One region of the Paenibacillus sp. P46E genome, then DNA from elsewhere that is predicted to be linked to it. Evidence: predicted binding sites of a transcription regulator. Region 1 holds the regulator's gene; the other holds the start of a gene.

Region 1 (13,350 bases):
GGGTCATTCATATGAAACGTAAATTCGGAGACCGGGCCAACTGGCGCCGGATTACGCGCCGCCATTTTGCCTGCCGCTATGTAGAGAGCCGGGAATTCAGCGGATACATCACACTATATACGATTTATGGGTTGAAGGAACCGTTATGGAAGAGCTACGGGAAGCATACATACCGTATAGCAGATAAAGGGTACTCATGGCTGCAGTATTTTCCAAAAGACAGTCATTATATTGTGACGGCTATGTTCGACGAACGGCATAACATCGTACAGTGGTATATTGATACCTGCAAAGTACAAGGAGTCACAGACCAGGGGGTACCTTGGTTCGATGATCTTTATCTGGATGTTGTGGTGCTATGGAACGGAGAGGTGTTTCTGCTCGATGAAGACGAGCTGGAGGAGGCGCTGGAACGGGAGGACATTACAGACAGCGACTATAATTTAGCCTGGGCTACAGCAAACAATATTCTTCGCAGCATAGATGCTCATGCTTTTCCTTATTTTTCCCTCTCCCTGAAGCATCGTGCCGAATTGTTCCATCACGGAGAATTCAGGAGGAAATAACAATGGATTGGTATGTCTATCAAAGAGGCTCATCCCCGATTCGCAAGGTATCCCGCAAAGGACAACGTTTTCGGCTGAAACGAAATCTGTTCATTCTTCTGGTCATTTGTGCCATTGCCGGACTTCTATGGTGTGCGTTAGTCCTAGGCAGAATCAACAGTGGTGCCACGACGAATCCAATGCAGGAAGCGGATGCTGGTATTATTCTCGGTATGTCCATGTGGGGAGATGAACCTAGTCCCGGACTAAAGGAACGGCTTGACTATGGGCTTGGACTCTACCGGGAAGGCAAGTTCACCCGTTTTATCGTGTCCGGTGGTCTGGATAAGGCTGACTATAAATATACTGAGGCCGAAGGAATGAAGAACTACCTGGTAGGGAAGGGTGTACCTGAAACAGCTATCCTTCTGGAGAACAAGTCTACCAGCACTTATGAGAATCTCCAGTTCAGTCAAAGGGTTATGCAATCGGAAGGATTAAAGACAGCTATTATTATTACGCATACATTTCATGGCCAGCGCGCATTTGAAATTGCCAAAGAGCTGAATTATTCCCATCCTGAACTGGGATTGACCGATTCCAAGGTCATGTCGATGTTCAAATACAAAACCCGTGAGATTCTGGCTTATACGAAATGGAAGATGCAGCAGCTTTTTCTGTAAAAAAGCAAGCCCTGTGCAGACTGCCGTGATCTGATCAGCTAATTTGTCCTCAAGTTCCTGAAACTGCTAATAAGACCTCGTGAACCGGAATAGACTTGATATAGGATATAGAAAAAGTCAGCCCTGGATAATGAGGTGAACTAGGTGAACGGACGCGTAGCGGCGGCAAATGGACGGGAGGAAGGCAGACCGTCACGTCAAATTAATATTGTGCTGCGGAATCAGGAGACGCCAGCAGTGGCCCACGCTGCTGCAGACAGTATCGCTCAGGCTGCGGTCCCCAAAAATAATGGACACAGCGAATTGTTTCAGGAGCTCAGCCGGGAGCTGGACGCACTTGTAGGCCTGGATAATATCAAGGAGCTGGTGTTCGAGATATATGCACTGCTTCAGATTGCGCGGATGCGCAGTGATGCGGGACTTGCCAGCGGGAGTCAGGCCTATCACATGGTCTTCAAAGGTAATCCGGGAACCGGAAAGACTACAGTAGCCAGGATTGTCGCCAAGCTGTTTCAGCGGATGGGCGTTCTGAGCAAAGGCCATCTGATAGAAGTAGAGAGAGCGGATCTTGTAGGCGAATATATCGGACATACAGCCCAGAAAACAAGAGACCTGGTGAAAAAGGCGCTCGGAGGCATTCTTTTTATTGATGAAGCTTATAGTCTTGCCCGTGGCGGAGATAAGGATTTTGGCAAAGAGGCGATTGATACCCTAGTTAAATCCATGGAGGATCACCGTAGTCAATTCGTACTGATTCTTGCCGGGTATTCCAGCGAGATCGATTATTTCCTAATGAGCAATCCCGGTCTTCCCTCCAGATTTCCTATTCAGGTGGAATTTCCGGACTACACTATAGACCAATTGCTGCAGATTGCTGAACTGATGTCCAAAGAGCGCGATTATATTCTGATGCCTCAGGCCATACTCAAACTAAAGCAGCATCTGCTGCTGGAGAAGACGGAGAGTCTACATGCCTTCAGTAATGCTCGGTATGTCCGCAACTCTATTGAAAAGGCGGTACGTGCCCAAGCGGTTCGGCTCCTGAATCAATATGAGAGCAACAGCCCGGGGAAGCAGGAACTGATGACACTCCGCATCGAAGACTTCAAATTGTAGCGACATTATACACCACGGATGATACACAACTGATGTGTACAAGGACAAGGAGCATGACATTCATGGCAATCACCACCCACGATACAGAAACAGAAGTACAGGACCGGGCTATTCTGGTGAGTCTGGTTACTGACAAAATCAAGCGCACGGGCATCGACCCTGAGCTCTCTCTGCAGGAGCTGGTTCAGTTGGCAGAGACTGCCGGAGTACAGGTGCTCGACGTGCTGCGCCAGAACAAGGAGACCCCCGATTCCAAGTGGTTTATCGGCAAGGGGAAGGTAGAAGAACTACGGATGGCCGCTGATGGTCTCGGGGCGAATACGGCTATCTTTGATCAAGAGCTTTCCGGAGCACAGGTACGTAACCTTGAGGAAGCGCTTGACCTGAAAATCATTGACCGAACCCAGTTGATTCTGGATATTTTCGCTGGCCGGGCCAAAACGCGAGAGGGTATCATTCAGGTAGAGCTGGCACAGCTCTCTTATTTGCTGCCCCGTTTATCTGGCCATGGCAAGAATCTGTCCAGGCTTGGCGGGGGGATCGGAACCAGAGGTCCGGGGGAAAGCAAGCTGGAAACAGACCGCCGCCATATCCGTGACCGGATCACTGAACTGAAACGTCAACTGGACGAAGTAGTCAAGACACGTGAACTTCACCGGGAACGGCGCCGCAAGAGCGGCGCTGTCCAGGTAGCGCTGGTCGGTTATACCAATGCAGGGAAATCTACACTCTTGAAGCAGCTTACTGATGCAGATGTTTATATCGAAAATCAGCTGTTTGCTACCCTTGACCCTACTTCACGTGTTCTTCAGCTGCCTGCAGGCAAAGAAGTCGTCTTGACTGACACCGTAGGATTCATTCAGAACTTGCCGCATGATTTGGTAGCCTCCTTCCGTGCAACTCTAGAGGAGGTCAATGAGGCCAATCTGGTGCTGCATGTGGTGGATGCTTCTTCTCCAATGAGACAGGAACAGATGGATGTAGTGCAATCCATCCTCCAGGACCTTGGGGCAGCCGGAAAACCGCAAATTGTACTCTTCAACAAAATTGACATTTGCCAGCCTGAACAGCTGGAGATGCTGCCTTCGGGTCCTGACTATCTGAAGATTAGCGCCTTTAACCCGGAAGATCTGACCCGGATCACAGAAATTATAGCCGAGGAGCTTGCCGGTGATACACTAACCTTCCGCATCCCCGGAGACCGAGGAGACCTCTCATCGCTGCTTTACCGTGTAGGAGAGGTGCTTGAACAGAGTTTTGAAGAAAATGATGTGTTGTACAACGTGCGTCTCAATAAAGAGGATTACGAAAAATGGAGTTACAAGCTTGCGGAATACGTAGAGCTGGAGTAGCCGGAATTAGGTGAATCCAAGGTATTACTTCGGAAACGGCGGATATCCAGCCGTTTCTTCTTGCTGGTCTAATTTGTTTATGAACAAAGTAATAGATTGAGATAAGGAGAGAACAAAAGGTATGGCAGTTTTTGCGGAGGATATCATACAGGCGGCAGAGGCCGCAGAGCTCGAAATTGAAAGTGCAGTGAAGGTGCTTGACCGGATTGTAGATCATAATCAGTGGAAGGTGATCGAAGCTTTTCAGCGCCAGCAGGTGAGTGACTTCCATTTTGCCGGTTCTACCGGATATGCCTATAATGATCGCGGGCGAGAAGTGCTGGATTTGGTCTATGCCGAGGTTTTCGGGGCCGAAGCGGCGCTGGTGCGCCCGCATTTCGCCTCCGGTACACATACAATCTCAACTGCACTCTTTGGTGTGCTGCGGCCCGGAGATGAACTATTGTATATTACGGGACGTCCGTATGATACGCTGCACAAGGTAGTCGGCAAACCGGGAGACGGGACAGGCTCGCTGGCCGATTTCGGAATTGGATACCGTGAAACGGCGTTAACGGCTGAAGGGAAGATCGATTGGGAAGAGGTAAAACTGGCTGTCAACCAAAAGACCAAAGTCATCGGTATTCAACGCTCACGGGGTTATGACTGGCGTTCTTCATTCACTGTTGCTGAAATCGGCGAAATGGTGGAACGTGTCAAATCTATCAAACCTGACGTCATTGTATTTGTAGATAACTGCTATGGAGAATTTACGGAAAAGCTTGAGCCGCCACAGGTTGGGGCTGATCTCGTAGCGGGCTCGCTCATTAAAAATCCCGGCGGCGGAATCGCGGAAACCGGCGGGTACATCTGCGGCCGTCAAGATCTTGTGGAACTGGCAGCATACCGGCTAACTGCGCCGGGTATTGGCGGTGAAGTGGGCGCTATGCTGGGAACGACACGCGGGCTCTACCAGGGACTATTTATGGCCCCGCATACAGTTGGGCAAGCAGTCAAAGGTAGTATCTTTGCAGCTGCCGTGTTTCAGCGTTGCGGCTTTACAACTAAGCCGGCATGGCATGAGCCGCGTACGGATCTGATCCAGGCGGTTGCTTTTGATGGCCCGGAGCATTTGATTGCCTTTGTCCAGGGCATCCAGCGTGCGGCGGCTGTGGACAGTCATGTGGTTCCTGAACCTTGGGATATGCCCGGTTATGAGCATCCTGTCATCATGGCGGCAGGTACGTTCATTCAGGGTGGCAGCTTGGAGTTATCAGCAGATGCCCCCATACGTGCTCCGTATATCGGATATATGCAAGGCGGATTAACGTATTCTCATGTAAAGTTCGGAGTTTTGATGGCACTGCAGAGTATGAGAGAGCGTAAATTACTGTGAAATTTATAGAATAATGATTTACATAATCCCCCAAATCTAATATGCTTGAAACAGTGTTCGGGCAGACATGCAAATCCCTACTTCAATCCTGGTGGGGGTTTTCATTTTATACATAAGAATGAAGAGGTGAACAATGGCAACCCAACAACCTGGTTTTTTCTTTGCAGGAGGATTGAGCGTATTGCTATTTTTGTTTTGGCTGGTTTGTATTGGACTGGGAATTTACGCATTTGTTTTATTTGTGAAGCTGGCCCGTAGAGGAATTACGGCTCTGGACTTGTACAATTATGCAAAGAACCGTGAAATCCGGGAACGCTATGAGTCGGTACATAAAGACGATCAGTGATAGGCTATCCTTAATGAATTATAATTCTCAGTATGCTGCCTTAACAGTTCTATAGCATTGCTCACCAGCTTCGGCTGGTGGGTTTTTTGGGTTACGGAGCGTTCCAGCTTTTGCTTGTGGATTGTTCTCTGTGATATACTTCGGAGGTCATGTTATGTTTTTAGCTTACATTCACTTCACTTGAAATCTTAAGGTTACATAAAATCTTGTGAGAATATCTTACACACCATTGACACGCCAAATAAGGAAATGTACAATGAGATGAGAAAAAGATCATTGGAAGGTTGGATGAGTCATGGGTGATGAAATCCGCAGAAATATGGCATTATTTCCTATAGGAATCGTAATGAAGTTGACTGATTTATCTGCAAGACAAATTCGTTATTATGAGCAGCACAGTCTGATCGTGCCCGCACGCACGTCTGGCAATCAGCGTTTGTTCTCATTCAATGATGTAGAACGCCTGTTAGAGATCAAAGCATTAATCGAGAAGGGGGTAAATATCGCCGGTATCAAACAGGTGATGAACCCTGTATCGAAGGAATCGGAAGAAGCTACTGTCATTACCCCTGACACTGAGGTTAGACGTAGGGAACTGTCTGATTCACAGCTGCACCGTTTATTGAAGCAGGAACTGGTTTCCGGGAAAAGACCGGGACAAGTATCTCTTATTCAAGGCGAGCTATCCCGGTTTTTTAATAAATAATACAAAGAGACTTGAAAGGGAGAGGGTAAAGTGAACTTTTCAAAAGATGATATCCTGCGTATTGCAAAGGAAGAAAATGTCCGTTTTATTCGTCTGCAATTTACCGACCTGCTCGGTACGATTAAAAATGTAGAAATTCCCGTTAGCCAGCTGGAAAAGGCGCTGGACAACAAAATGATGTTCGATGGTTCTTCCATCGAAGGTTATGTACGAATCGAAGAATCTGACATGTACCTCTTTCCTGACCTCAGTACATGGGTGATCTTCCCTTGGTTTGCAGAAAACCGGGTTGCACGTTTGATTTGTGATGTGTACATGCCTGACGGTACGCCATTTGCCGGAGACCCGCGTGGAATTCTTAAACGCTGTCTGCAGGAAGCTGAAGAAATGGGCTTTACAGCCATGAACGTAGGACCAGAACCGGAGTTCTTCCTGTTCAGAACGGACGAGAAGGGCAATCCGACAACAGAGCTGAATGACCAGGGTGGATATTTTGATTTGGCGCCGACCGATCTTGGGGAGAACTGCCGCCGCGAAATCGTACTGACACTGGAAGAAATGGGCTTTGAAATTGAAGCTTCTCATCATGAAGTCGCTTACGGCCAGCATGAGATTGACTTTAAATATGCTGATGCCATCAAGGCTGCCGACCAAATTCAAACCTTTAAGCTCGTCGTGAAGACGGTTGCCCGTCAACATGGCCTGCATGCTACTTTTATGCCTAAGCCTCTGTTTGGTATGAATGGATCCGGGATGCATGCGCACCAATCCCTGTTCAAGGGCAGTGAAAATATGTTCTACGACGAGAGCGACACTCTTGGACTTAGCAAAACTGCCCGTTATTACATGGCGGGTATCCTGAAGCATGCACGTGCTTTTGCAGCCATCACGAACCCGACAGTGAATTCTTACAAACGTCTTGTGCCCGGCTATGAAGCCCCTTGCTACGTAGCTTGGTCTGCAAGCAACCGTAGTCCAATGATCCGTATCCCGGCTTCCAGAGGACTTAGCACACGTATTGAAGTTCGTAACCCGGACCCTGCAGCTAACCCTTACCTGGCACTTGCTGTAATGTTGAAGGCAGGTCTGGACGGTATCAAGCGCCAGCTGGATCTTCCTGCTCCCATCGACCGCAACATCTATGTGATGTCTGAGGAAGAGCGGATTGAAGAAGGAATTCCTAGTCTGCCGTCCGATCTGAAGGAAGCGTTAAGCGAAATGATCCGCAGCCATGTTATCACCGAAGCCCTTGGTGAACATGCACTAGCTCACTTCTATGAACTGAAAGAGATCGAATGGGATATCTATCGTACACAAGTACACGAATGGGAAAGAGATCAGTACATGACTCTTTACTAGGATGAAGCAGCCCTTGGCGCCGTTGGCGTTGAGGGTTTTTTTGTGTTGATCAGTGGAGTTTTATGAACTCTTCAAAAGGTAGTGTTAAGAAGTTTGTGTAAAAGAGTAGAAGTAACTCTCGGGTATGGCTTAGATGCGTAGGTGCTTCGGGAGGAGGGGTTACCCCCTCATCCCAGAAACAGGGGCTTATAAAATGCCTGCAAAATCAAGCATACTTTAATATTTTTAGTGAATTAAGGGTATAAGTAGTAAAAAATCATTAGGATTTTAACAGTTGCCTAAGACAAACATTCGCTTGCCTCAATAGGAAGTTCCTGTTCCCTATTATAATGAGGCAGGCTACGAATGCAGAATAAAAATCCTATATTAAAGAACGTGAGATCTTTAAATGATGGCCGTCAGCACCAATTTAACTTTACTACTTTGATTCAAGAACCGTTTATTTAACGTGATCATTGGCCCGTCAGTCAGTGAACTTGCGGTTTTTTATTGTGGTGCGCCTATTTAGGGGAAGCAATAGTGATTTTTTATTTATGTGGCCAGGCTACCTACGTATCAATGATATAACATTCACAGAATGTTCCAAATCCATTATAATTAGGCTGTTATTGACTTGCGATCACAAGTGATGAAGAAAACAGTAGAAACGTAACTCATGGTCAAAAGGCTTCAAGCATCTGGATTTACATTAGTCGAGCTTAAGGAGTTGAATCAGGCTGGAGGGGAGAAAGATTGCCCGTGAACCACAATATCGCGATGCTCCACCGGAAACTGAAGGAGATCGACCGCGAAAAGGCAGAACTGGATCAAGTGCAAAAGCTCATTGCAAATATGCTGGCAAATAAAGTCTCATTGATTGCAACCGTGAATTATAGTAGCGAGGAGTGACTCAAGTGAAAGGTGAATATCTTCAATATTTTGGCGGTTTATTATTGGTAGTGGGAATAATTGTCTCTGTTCCAATAGCAATTGACTCAGAAAGTATTCTGACTGGTGTATATACAGCTATGTGGTCGACTATTGGGGGAATGTTTTTTATAGGGTTCGGGGAGCTGCTCCGTTCTATACTGCGGATTGAACATCGGATCGCGGGTCCGCGTCCCCACTTTGATCCACTGACCGGGCAGTATGTAGATACTCCGCATGACAAGCACTAACCAATTCAACTTAAATAATTTGCGGATAACTAAATAGCGAGGGATTATTCGTAAAATGATATCGCTAAATAAACGAAAAGCCCCGTTTGCCGGGGCCCTTAAGTTCTAAGTTAAAGAGTTGCATATTTTATTATTTCATCAGGAATCTCGGTTTTGCCTAGAATCGATTCAACTGCTTTCCAAGCCTCTGCGAACTGTTTACCGCTGTAGTTGGTACGGCTGCTGGCCGGGTTTGAGAGTGACATATCAAAAACAATATACTCCCCTTCCTCCTCGATCACCCTAAAGCTGACGGCACGGTCTTTTTTTTGTATCCGTACTTCTTCCAATGTGCATCCTCCTCATTTCCAATCTGGGAACAAACTACTTTAGTCTTATCAAATCGCGGGCCGAAAGGCAAGCTTAGTCATGAAAATGACACGCATATCCGCGGAAGCACATCCTGTTGAACGAATGCCAAAAAGAAAAACAATGACTTTTGATAAAATAAGCCTGCTAAATAGTTTACATATTGTTCCATGCGGCTGTATACTACCTATAGAATGATATATGACCCGCATGTTTATTTTTTTGTGGTTAGGTTCTGATTAATGGGAAGATAATCGTGGTATTATGTATGTGACTATTTGAAATGTATTGTAATATTTGCCTGAACGGATTTGCTGCTTGGAATTCTTACATAATTGCTTGAAAATGTGTAATTTATGAGCAGTGGGAAACAGTAGATAAGGAGGAGCTGTTTTGAAATCAACATATAAGGTTCTAACGAGCGATGCCGACTTGTTCGCGGCAGCTCTCGCACAAGTGAAGGTATACGTTGTTCAATTGATTGATGGCAAACCGCATGTCATAGCAGATTATGCCGGACCTGTTCAGAGATGGACGCCTGAAGATGTACTTGTAGCAGGAATGTGTTACAGCCGGGAAGGGTTTGAGTTCAGAGTCCGTGTGCCTAAGAAGCAAGAGTAACGGACAAGTTCAACGTTAGTCTCTATCAGTTGACTGCCTTGGTAAAGGTAAACTCTCCTGGTGTCGAATTAATAGAATAGGAGGTGTTCATTGTGAGTGCAGTTCATTACGAGCTTCAATATGTAAATGGACAAATTGAAGAGCTAGAATCTACATTCAAGACGGCAGAGGAAGCACGGGCACATCTGAAATCTAGCGGTCTTACAGAATGGATTATGGCGGGTGGCAAACATATTAATCCGGCGAACGTGATCTCTATTAAAGTCAAGGAAGCTTAACCTGACTCTGTGAGCTGCTGAAAAGCAGCTCTTTTGTTTTATAAGCTGTTATTGTTACCGGATAACACATACCAATGCGGCTGTTATTACATCTCTTATACTATAAAACGTAAAAGAGGTGTAATGATGACAGAACGCGAACGTGCGAGAATCCGCAGAGCTATTAGTTTGCTGCGGACACAAAGAGCTATTTTGCTGGAAAGACTGGAAGAAATCAATGAAAACTTGCGGCGGGTGCCAAACCCGAGCCGTGCCAGACGTGAGCTGCTAGCTGCGCGAGCTTCCATAAGGGAAGCATTGCGCTTAAACGCTGCGGCGATCAGGTTGCTTAGAAGCGTGCTGTAAGGTTTAATGCTTGGTACAGAATTATTAAAAGAAGTCTTGTAATCCAGGGCATCCCCCGGGATGCCTTCTCATAGGTGTAATCCCGAATATTTTACATATGTGGAAGGTGATAAAGATGGAAAAGGATGAAGATATTACAGTAATGAATATCTCTAGGGAAGATGTGGAGAAGGGAAGACTGGAGAATTATTTACGGGAATTTAAGAAGTATGAGAAAAAGAAAATGCGCGGAAAGGTAACGCTCATATTTAACGGGTATGAGCAAGATCGCAGGGAGATTTATCAGATCCGTGAGATTACGAATTGGGTGGATCGTCTGTTAAAGAATGTTCCTTACTTGTTCTACTTTTTAAGCAGGGAGAATTATAGTATGCGCATTGTCTTTTTCTGCTTATCTGAAGTGGTAGGGCGCTCTGGGGTAGAAGTATCGATCACCAAGGAACAGGGCCGAAGATTGATTGAGAAAGTTACCAAAAGTGCAGTGGTTTACGCCAGGAAGCTGAAGGAGCCGGAAGAAGTGCAACTTGTACTGGCTGAAGGTATTCTGGATGAACTTGGATATGAACAGACTAAGCAATAAGAACAATGTGCTCCCGGGTCGTGAATGGTATAAGTTGAGTTTCACCGGGAGACATTATCCGTCTATTACTTCAATATGTAGTCATAAACAGGTTTTACATGAAGTTGAAGGACGTTATTTGCTCGGCATAGACAATCAGCTGTTTATATTCAATTTCAGTTCCAAAGCTGGCGAAAGGACGAACAATTACATTATCCAAAACTACAAAATTGTAATTGAATGTCTTTTCAGGATGCTCAGCGCCCAAGTAGGAAATGTATTCATCAACGATGACATCGTCCATCAATGATTTGAGGTTAAATACATCCTCATTACTGCTGGTGTTCGAAGCAACGTTGCCTTGAATGCTGCCAAAGGCTGTAAGGATATTGACTCTGCGTTCCCCATGATTATTGTTCAGTAAAAGATTGGAGAGCTTACCTAATGCGTCGACTTTGAAGTCGACATGGGTTCTTATTTTGGATTGATTCAAACCAGACACTTCCTTTCAAGATTTAATTTACCAATATACAGGTTTCGACATATTACTCCGCTTTTCCTGTTTGTATGCAAAATAAATGTTTGAACATGAAGGACACTTAGTGAGACGTTGAAAAATGTCTCGCTAAAGTGTCCTTTGTGCTGTTATTCCCGAATAGTAACACGGGTTCCGATGGGAACTGTTGCTGCGAGGGTTAGCACATCTTCATTATACATGCGAATACAGCCATGGGAGACCTTTTTGCCGATGGAGGAAGGGTCATTGGTTCCGTGAATCCCATAATGCGGCTTAGACAGGCCCATCCAAAAAGCGCCGAAAGGGCCGCCGGGGTTTTTCTGTTTGTTGATAATGGTATATTCTCCAACTGGAGAGACGGACAGCATCTTGCCTATGCCGACAGGAAAACCTCTAATTACAGTGTCATTGTCCAGAAGATACAGTATTCGCTGTGACAGATCGATAATGATTCGATAGTTGGGCATTTTGATCAACACTCCTTTTATGATCAGGATATGAGTGGAGTGTAGAGAGAGTTCTGGAAAGTTAGATAGAAAACCGAATGCGAACAATTGTTCCCTTTGATTAATCAGTCATAGGAGAACAAAATAGATCAAATAATTAGTAGATTGAAGGGAAAAGGAAAAAACTGTTCCGCTACTAAGCGGAACAGTTTTAAATGAGACGGGGAATTACTAATGAATATCGCGGAATAGGCCGATAACTCTGCCCAGAATCGTAACTCGATTCAGACGTAGAGGCTCATAAGCCGGATTCTCCGGCTGCAGACGGATATGGTCACGTTCTTTGTAGAAGGTCTTTACTGTTGCTTCATCTTCTTCAGTCATGGCAACGACGATATCGCCATTATCTGCTGTCTGCTGCTGGCGAACGATTACATAGTCACCATTCATAATGCCAGCGTCGACCATGCTGTCACCAAGAACAGACAGCATAAACACTTTGTTATCACCTACGTAATGAGTAGGAAGCGGAAAGTAATCTTCAATATTCTCTGTTGCTGTAATCGGCACCCCGGCGGTAACCTTTCCAACGACTGGAATGCGTGTTACCGTCTGAACAAATTGATGAACATTCTCGGAATCCTCTTGTCCCAGCAGTTCTATTGCACGCGGTTTCGTTGGATCACGGCGGATAAGCCCTTTCTTCTCCAACCGGTCCAGGTGACCGTGTACCGTGGAGCTGGAAGCCAGTCCTACAGCTTCACCGATTTCCCGGACAGAAGGTGGATACCCCTTGCTGCGGACTTCGTTACGAATAAATTCCAGGATCGCCAGTTGGCGACTCGAAATCTTTGACATCGGAATCAACCCCATATACTATGTTTGGGAAAATTATAACATAGAACTTCCGTTCGTACAAACATAAGTTCTAAAACGATCCAGAGTATTAGGTGGAGAATGGAAAAACAGGGTTGATATAACAGAAAATGGGGTTCGAAGAATAAGGGAACAATTGTTCGAAAAAAGTATTGATCAAAACACATGTTCGTGTTATATTAATTTCGAAAGTAAGAACAAGTGTTTGGAGGTCGGTTAATATGTTAAAGTACAGCACATACCGTAGTATTTACGACGAGGTTCATGAGGACCATACAGCGAGAGCCCGTTCTGCATACAATGATAGACTAGATATGAAGAATCTTCTTTTCTCTTTAGCGGCACCCTGCCGCAGATTGCTCCGCCAGGACACAATTGTAAAGCTAGCCTTGATTTTCCTATTAGTAATTTCCGGATTTACTGTGGTAGGCAATGTTTTTGCAGGATCGGTGTTGTCATCCAAGCAGGAGAAGAGGGTTGTTGTTGAACGCGGGGATACACTTTGGAGCATAGCACTTAAGAATAAACCGGCTCATATGAAAACGGCTGTATATATAGAAGGAATCAAACGGACGAGCGGTCTGGAGAACAGCAATATCCAAGCCGGCGATGTGCTGAGTCTGCCTGCATATTAATACTGATGGAGTACCTATAGATGGATACCAGGAGCTTTCAGGGAGCAGACCTTGACAAGCTCTTTTTCTCATGGCAAAGTTAGAAT
Region 2 (7,182 bases), on a different contig from region 1:
TACTGTTCATTCTGCTGGTTATTATCACTAGAGCCTGTATATTCTAGAACCGCATTATAGCATTTCAATCTGCAAATGTGGCTCTGTCTGGCAAAAGCCGGATGGGGCTATTTCTCTGATAATGCGTCTTTTTCGCAGATTTTTGAATACAGAACATTTGTTTGCATATAATACATACAAATGCTCTGTTTCTTGGAAGGGGGGGGCTGATTTGAAACCGAAGGATATAGAAAAGCTGATCGGTGAGGTGGTTGAAATTATATACGAAGATAAGTCAGGCAAAATTACACAGCGGAGAATCGAAGTGCACGGACACAAAGCCGGGCTTCTCAGAACAACTTGTTTTACAAGCGGCGGCCCCCGGGTTTTTCGGGTGGAGCGGATTCTCGCCTGGCGGCGGGATAAGGTAAGCCATGCCGGGTGATACAGCGTGTAAGCTACTGCGGATCATGTACCAATCCGGGAAGCACCATAGCGGGTGCCGGGCTATTTGAACATGAACTCTACCCGCGTGCCGTCAGGCAGCTCATCCAGCTGATTGCCCACCCAGCTGCCTGCACCGCGGTTGTCCTTAGGCGTTATGTATTCGATGTCAGCACCGCTGCCACCTTCCTCACACATGGCCATCGGCCATTCGTCGCGGTCATATCCTTTTTTGGTCGGAATCCCCTTCAAGGATTCTTTGCGGTTCTCTTCGGCTTCCTGCCGGTCAATGGTGCAAATGGACGATTCTCCACTTCGGATGGCATCCTGAATGTGCCTGGCTGTCTCCGGGTAACGGTCACTGGGGAACACCAACTGGACAACATCAGTGTCTCCTGTAGTAGACTGACTGCCAGGCAGTGGCCCTTTCTCCTCAAACCAGTATGCGGCTACCAAGAGCAGTAGGACGATGATAAGACTTGGGATGAATTTCTTGGACTTCACTTTGCTGCCCCCTACAAGTTTTGTGAGCCTATGCTTCTAAATGTACAGCTTCGTACAAAACAGCTTCGAAAGCATAAGCCTAAGTTTTGTGAGCCTATGTTTTCGCCAAACGTAGACTTAACCAGTATATCTTAAATTCCGTCCCATTTAGTATACTGAAAATATTAAAAAGGAGGTACAGATCATGGATTATGAGATTACAGCCGGGGATCAGACGCTGATTGCCTGCGCACAGGAGATCATTAAGAAACGCTATGAATGGGAGAGACATCATGTGGGAGCAGCTCTCCGGACCAAGACGGGGGAGATCTTTACCGCAGTTCATGTGGAGGCCAGTCTATCCAGAGTTACCGTATGTGCGGAAGCGATGGTGATCGGAAAGGCAATATCCGAGGGATATAAGGAGTTTGATACAATAGTTGCGGTAAGACATCCCGATCCGGATAGTGCTGAACGGGAGATTCAAGTCGTCTCGCCATGCGGCATGTGCAGAGAGCTGATTGCTGATTACGGCAAGGATTGCAAGGTGATTGTGCCTGTAGAGGGAGGCTTGGCCAAGGTGAATGCAGCCGGGTTGCTGCCAATGAGGTATTCGAGATAGCTGAAAAGGAATATACATAGTTTGAATATGGCTTTTAGATTCTGTGCCTGTATAGGTATGCCGATTTCATGTCGATTCGCCGTGCACTTGTCCGACAAGTCCCCATATGATGTAGAAAAAAGGGATAGGATGGTGGAAAAGATGGAATCGCGTATACTTCGGGATTTACTGGATTCCGCCTCACGGCTGGTAGGAGACGTGCAGTGGCAGGCAGCCTTTCGAAATGTGCTGATGACTCCGGCAGATGCTGCGCTCGCTCCCGCGGCAGTGAAGCTGCTGAAAATGTTGTACCGGCTGCAAGGAAAAGGAATTCTCAGTGGGCAACATGATTATCTGGAGAGCCCCGATGAGTCCAGCAGCAAGCTGAAGATGCTTAGCGGTCAATATGCGGTAATCCACGGCTATGAGCTGGGAGCTATTGAGAACCAGACGGTACAGCAAATCGACAGCCAGCGGCAAGCGGTGGTCGACAGCGCGATCAAGTGGAATAAAGCGGGCGGAATTGTGACGCTGACCTATCATGCCCAACTGCCGGGAAAAGCTCCGGAGTGGCAGAATGTCCAGATGAGTCTCAGTGACGCAGATTTTGCCAAGTATATTTCGCCGGGTACTGTCCAGTACAATGCACTAATTACGGATCTGGACAAGACAGCCGAGTCGTTAAAAAAACTGAATGATGCAGGTGTCCCGGTGCTCTGGCGGCCGTATCATGAGATGAATGGCGATTGGTTCTGGTGGGGGCGGAAAAGCTCGTTCAGCCAGTTGTGGGACATCATGTTCGAACGGTATACGGCATATCATAAACTTCATAATCTGTTGTGGGTGTGGAGCCCCAATGCCAAGAACCAATGGTCAGATGAACCGGGCAACTATTATCCGGGCAGCAGCAGAGTGGACGTACTGGCAATGGATATCTATGATGCGGATTTCAAGGCTAGCCATCAAGATTCTCTATGGGAGCTGGGGCGCGGCAAACTCATTGCCATTGGTGAAAATGGGGAACTTCCGCCTCCGGCTGTGCTGGCCAATTCCCAGAATAAATGGTCTTACCAGATGAACTGGGGCAAGCTGCTGTTTGAGAAGAACAGTGATGTGGCGATCAAGTCTTTTATGAAGGATTCCTTTGTGTTCACCCTGGATGAATATACGGCAAAGGCGGCAATATATGCCTCTATGCCTGAAGCAGCCCCTATGCCGGGGTTATATGGGCAATATTATAGTAATGCAACGCTTAGCGGAACACCCGCGGTTACGCGGACCGATGCAGATATCAATTTTGTCTGGCGGCTGTCAGCTCCCGATCCGGCACTTCCAGTCGATGTATTCTCTGTTCGCTGGAGCGGCAGGCTGAGTGCGGCCTACACAGAGAGCTATACGATATATTCGTCCTCAGATGATGGCATCCGGGTGTGGATAGACGGGTTGCTGGTCATTGACAGCTGGGTGAAGCAGAGCGGGCAGGAACGGCAGGGTATGGTGAATCTGATTGCCGGGAAGCTGCATGAATTGAAGGTGGAGTATTATGAAAACCAGGGTGATGCGCGGGCGGTTCTGATGTGGGAAAGCCCCAGACAGGTCAAAGGCGTTATTCCGGCCGGGGCATTCTATCTTCCTTAACAAGCAGGGCGGTATCTAGATTTGTTCGCGGTAGCTGATATTATTGGCGATTTTTTCGTCGCGCACGGCTTTGCGGAGCACATCCTTAACGGTTTGGGGATGGCGGATTCTGCGCAATATCAGCTGGGGCGATGAAGCATCATCCGAATATACCGTAAGGATTCCGATGCCGAGAATACGCTGCATGATGGACTGGTCAACAGAGAAGTCATTTACCCGCAATAATTCGATTTCTTCAACGTCTTTGCCAATCAGTCCGGTTTTGACCATAATACGCTGGCTGGTGATTGTATATGTAGTTGTGTTCAGGCGTATAATGCCTTTGAGGCGGTCGGAAATACCGGCCGGTTTGCCTTGCCACAGTTCAATTTCAGGTCCTGAACCCGATCCGGGTGCTGCTCCAGCCGAGGGACGGCGTATGGGTGCAGACGAATCCCCCTCAGTACTTGCTCCACATTCTCCGCAAAATTTGGCGCCTTGCTTGTATTCTGCGCCACAGCTAGTGCAATAAGGCATGGGCTATCATCCTCTCTATCAATCATGTTGCAATCATTATAGTATAAACAGAGATTTCCAGACACTGCTGGCGGTCTTTTTTTTTTGAAATTTATAAGCTCAACACTATACCTTATCCTTCTATTTCCCGCTGAAACGGTAGTTATCCTTAAAAGGGGGTATTACCGTTCTACTTTTTTTCACTGAATGGTTATGCTTCAATTCCGCCAAATATATCATTCCTGCTATTTTTACATTATTTTCAGTTGCACTTTATAATACTCGATATTATTCTGTTAATTGGAGGGATTTTAAATATGAGACAAGCCTTACTGGCAGCGTTACTAATGGTAGTTGTGGTTCTAAGCGCCTGCAGCAACAATAACTCGGCACCAGCTTCCCACGAAGAAGTGCAGGAGAAGGTACAAAGCTTTTATAATGAAATGTCAAAATTTGATGAAATGGGCAAATCCTCATTAGAGAAGTTCAACACGACCTTAAGCTCATTTTCGACAGGAAAAGCAACGGACAAGGAATTGGAAAAGGCGATGGATCAATTTCAGGACACGGCTTCGGATATCGCTGATGAAGTCAAAGATGTGAGAATTTCCAAAAGCCTGCCCGAGAATATTCAAAAGCTGCTAAAAGACTCCATAATTGCGTTCCAGAGCGCTTACTCCATTAAGGAGCAGGCCTCGAAAAGTGCGGTTTCCCCGGACGTTACAGCCGATGAGTTCAAAGATATGAACCAGCAGGCGGATGTGGCGATGCTGTACGGCATCTCCAAGCTGAATGAAGCCAGAGTGGCCGCAGGGCTGATCGAGAAGGGAAGTGCGGCGGAAGGAACCTTATCTGGTACAGATACCAGCACCGCTGCAGACACACAAGCCAATACAGACACTACAGACAAGAATACAAAGTCAGGTTCAGGAACTTCGGTCACTGACGTTAAGTAAAAGGAACGCTGCATAAGCGACTTCCTTACATCAGACATTAACAAAGGCGCTGCACAGAATAACTGTGAGCGCCTTTTTGTTAGCTATTATACAAGACTGAAATTGAAGTGTCTGGACTTCACTTTAGTCATCCATTGCGGCGGATGCATACATTTTTTTCTGATTGATTAAAAAGCGGAGATGGGCGTATAATACAAACATACGTTCGTGTATGGCGAGAATGCAATCACTGAAACGAATTAAAATTACCCTGGGGGGAGGAATGGCAATGGGAGAAAAGCTGGAAAGGAACAGCCTATGGGATAGCAGCCGGATGATGCTGCCGGAGCACAAGAGCCGGATTTGGAATGATAAGCGGGAAATGCTTCGCCGCATGAAGCCTGTTCTGGATGAGCAGAAGCTGGAGGAGATCGAGTTCACGCTGGCGCTGTCGCTGCGGAGTCATGTCCGGGTAACGGTGGTGTTGTTTGATGCTTTTGAGAATAAGCAGCTGAACGGCTTTGTGACCTCCATTCACACCCACTCGCGCGAGATCAAGCTGCAGTGGGCGGAGGAATGGAAGTGGATTGATATCGATGATGTTGTGGAGGCATATATTGTCTGAGGGTCAGAGAGGACCCATTTCAGGAAGGGTCCCTGTTCTTTATTTAAAAAAACATCTATTTGTGGAATGGGGCTTCTGTTCTCTCATAAGCGATCAGGGTCACGGGTTTATTGCCGTTCATTTGAGCAATCGCCGCTTCGGCCTGGCGGATGATCTCTACCGCATCCTCCTGTTCACTTAATGCAGCGACTTTGTAGCTTTCACTATGGATGTCCATGCTGTTATCCCACCTTTCACTTTTATCTTAGCCTGTTTGGGCAGAAATCATTCCGGAAAGCGGCGGGCAGATGGTGGTAAACGCACACCCGTATAGGCAAGATGCTCAGGCCCCGCATAGTTCGGGGTTTTTTCTTTTACAATGAAGTGAGAAGGTACAAGCAACAGCGGAATATAGGGCATTTACTGTATCAGGAGGGGATTCGATGCTGACTATAGATGAGTTGAAAAGTAAATCGGCAGCCCGGCTCGGCGGTCTTCATCCCGTCCTGCTGGCGGCTGCAAATGTCCTGATACAGCGATGTTATGCCAAAGGTATCCCTATTGTCATTACCCAGGGCATGCGTACCATAGCCGAACAGGATGCGCTGTACGCACAGGGGAGAACTAAGAAGGGCAGCATTGTAACCAATGCCAGGGGTGGCAGCAGCTATCATAATTATGGTCTGGCGATGGACTTCGCGCTGCTGCTGCCGGATGGGCAGAACGTCTCATGGGACATGAACCGGGATGGGAATGGAGATAAGCTGGCAGACTGGCAGGAGGTCGTGCAGGAAGCGACTAAGCTAGGACTTGAGTGGGGTGGGGACTGGACTTCTTTTAAGGATTATTCGCATTTGCAGATGACCTTTGGCCTGACTATTGCACAGCTTAAGGAAGGTCAGCGTCCGACCGCCCAGCAGGTGAAGGAAACCTTAAGCCGGATCACCGGAGGTGAGGCTGAAGTGAACAAGGATGTGGAAATTACCATCAATCTGAATGGGATTAAGCTTACGGTTGGGGTACTGGATAATGGAACCACCTATGTTCCCGTACGTGCATTGGCTGAAGCGCTCGGAGCCAAGGTGTCTTATGATCCTGCCAGCAAGACAGTGAATGTGGTGACTGTGTAAAAATGACTTGCATAGTTTAGGCGCCTAAGGGGGAAATTATCAGCGAAAAACCACATAAGGGGGTATCACATCTTGAACAAGCTGATAACAAGTCTTGCCTGCGGCACTGTATTGTCCATGAGTCTGCTGGGTGTAGGATATGCATCCAGTGCTTCCGGTACTACCGGTATGGGGGGGACGGCACCGGTATATAACGGTTCTTCCACCACTGACCGTATGACTAACACGGGTACCGGTACCCATATGATGAATGAGCAGGGCAACACCATGATGAATAACACCACCGGCACCCTGCGTAACAATGATACGATCATGAGAGACAAGATCCGCACCGGTGATAACACCACTGTCTCTCCACTGTCGGGCACCACGACAACTGGCAGATACCGGGCCACAAGCACGACGACCAACGCAACAGACAACGACAACAACCGCTCCAATTGGGGCTGGCTCGGATTGGTCGGCCTGCTTGGTCTGGCTGGCATGAGAAGCAAAAGCGGCGAACGCGAACGCCACTAATTCTTGCAGTACCTGAGGCCCGCAGCAGCTCCGGCTGAGCGGGTCTTTTTGTTAAGCACAACTTAATGGAAATTGTGATTGCGTATTCACAGAATACGTGATATCATATTTCTTGTCGCGTTAAGCAACGCACTAACCATGCCGGGGTGGCGGAACAGGCAGACGCACAGGACTTAAAATCCTGCGGTAGGTGACTACCGTACGGGTTCGACCCCCGTCCTCGGCATCCTTGATTTATAAGGGTATACGACTGTAACCCTTGAATAAAGCTTCCGTCAAAAGCTAAAGGTTCTGTGTGTCTAGGATTAACTTTCTAACACACAGGACCCTGACGATAATACTCCTTTTCAGTGC

What was found. Region 1 encodes LexA, which represses DNA repair genes until DNA is damaged. Its sites were predicted from a motif close to CGAACATATGTTCG; they were not measured.
Region 2: the regulator LexA is predicted to act here: its motif matches at 4,791-4,804, upstream of A3849_RS15375 (YolD-like family protein).

What each region holds. Positions count from the first base shown of each region.
Region 1 is NZ_LVYZ01000055.1:118,493-131,842, forward strand. It holds gene A3849_RS21060 (ribonuclease FAU-1 family protein) at 12-566, shown strand; gene A3849_RS21065 (YdcF family protein) at 569-1,228, shown strand; gene A3849_RS21070 (AAA family ATPase) at 1,373-2,344, shown strand; gene hflX (GTPase HflX) at 2,407-3,696, shown strand; gene A3849_RS21080 (methionine gamma-lyase family protein) at 3,818-5,071, shown strand; gene A3849_RS21085 (hypothetical protein) at 5,253-5,417, shown strand; gene A3849_RS21090 (MerR family transcriptional regulator) at 5,713-6,123, shown strand; gene glnA (type I glutamate--ammonia ligase) at 6,154-7,482, shown strand; gene A3849_RS33050 (hypothetical protein) at 8,221-8,370, shown strand; gene A3849_RS21100 (hypothetical protein) at 8,376-8,639, shown strand; gene A3849_RS21105 (hypothetical protein) at 8,750-8,968, opposite strand; gene A3849_RS21110 (hypothetical protein) at 9,381-9,608, shown strand; gene A3849_RS21115 (hypothetical protein) at 9,701-9,886, shown strand; gene A3849_RS21120 (hypothetical protein) at 10,013-10,231, shown strand; gene A3849_RS21125 (hypothetical protein) at 10,347-10,811, shown strand; gene A3849_RS21130 (hypothetical protein) at 10,906-11,283, opposite strand; gene A3849_RS21135 (L,D-transpeptidase) at 11,436-11,774, opposite strand; gene lexA (transcriptional repressor LexA) at 11,985-12,611, opposite strand; gene A3849_RS21145 (LysM peptidoglycan-binding domain-containing protein) at 12,851-13,264, shown strand.
Region 2 is NZ_LVYZ01000043.1:2,230-9,411, reverse strand. It holds gene A3849_RS15405 (hypothetical protein) at 212-424, shown strand; gene A3849_RS15400 (NucA/NucB deoxyribonuclease domain-containing protein) at 487-927, opposite strand; gene A3849_RS15395 (cytidine deaminase) at 1,112-1,528, shown strand; gene A3849_RS15390 (glycosyl hydrolase) at 1,670-3,145, shown strand; gene A3849_RS15385 (PH domain-containing protein) at 3,161-3,661, opposite strand; gene A3849_RS15380 (hypothetical protein) at 3,958-4,596, shown strand; gene A3849_RS15375 (YolD-like family protein) at 4,865-5,200, shown strand; gene A3849_RS32920 (hypothetical protein) at 5,256-5,417, opposite strand; gene A3849_RS15370 (M15 family metallopeptidase) at 5,623-6,309, shown strand; gene A3849_RS33580 (WGxxGxxG family protein) at 6,382-6,828, shown strand; tRNA gene A3849_RS15360 (tRNA-Leu) at 6,969-7,054, shown strand.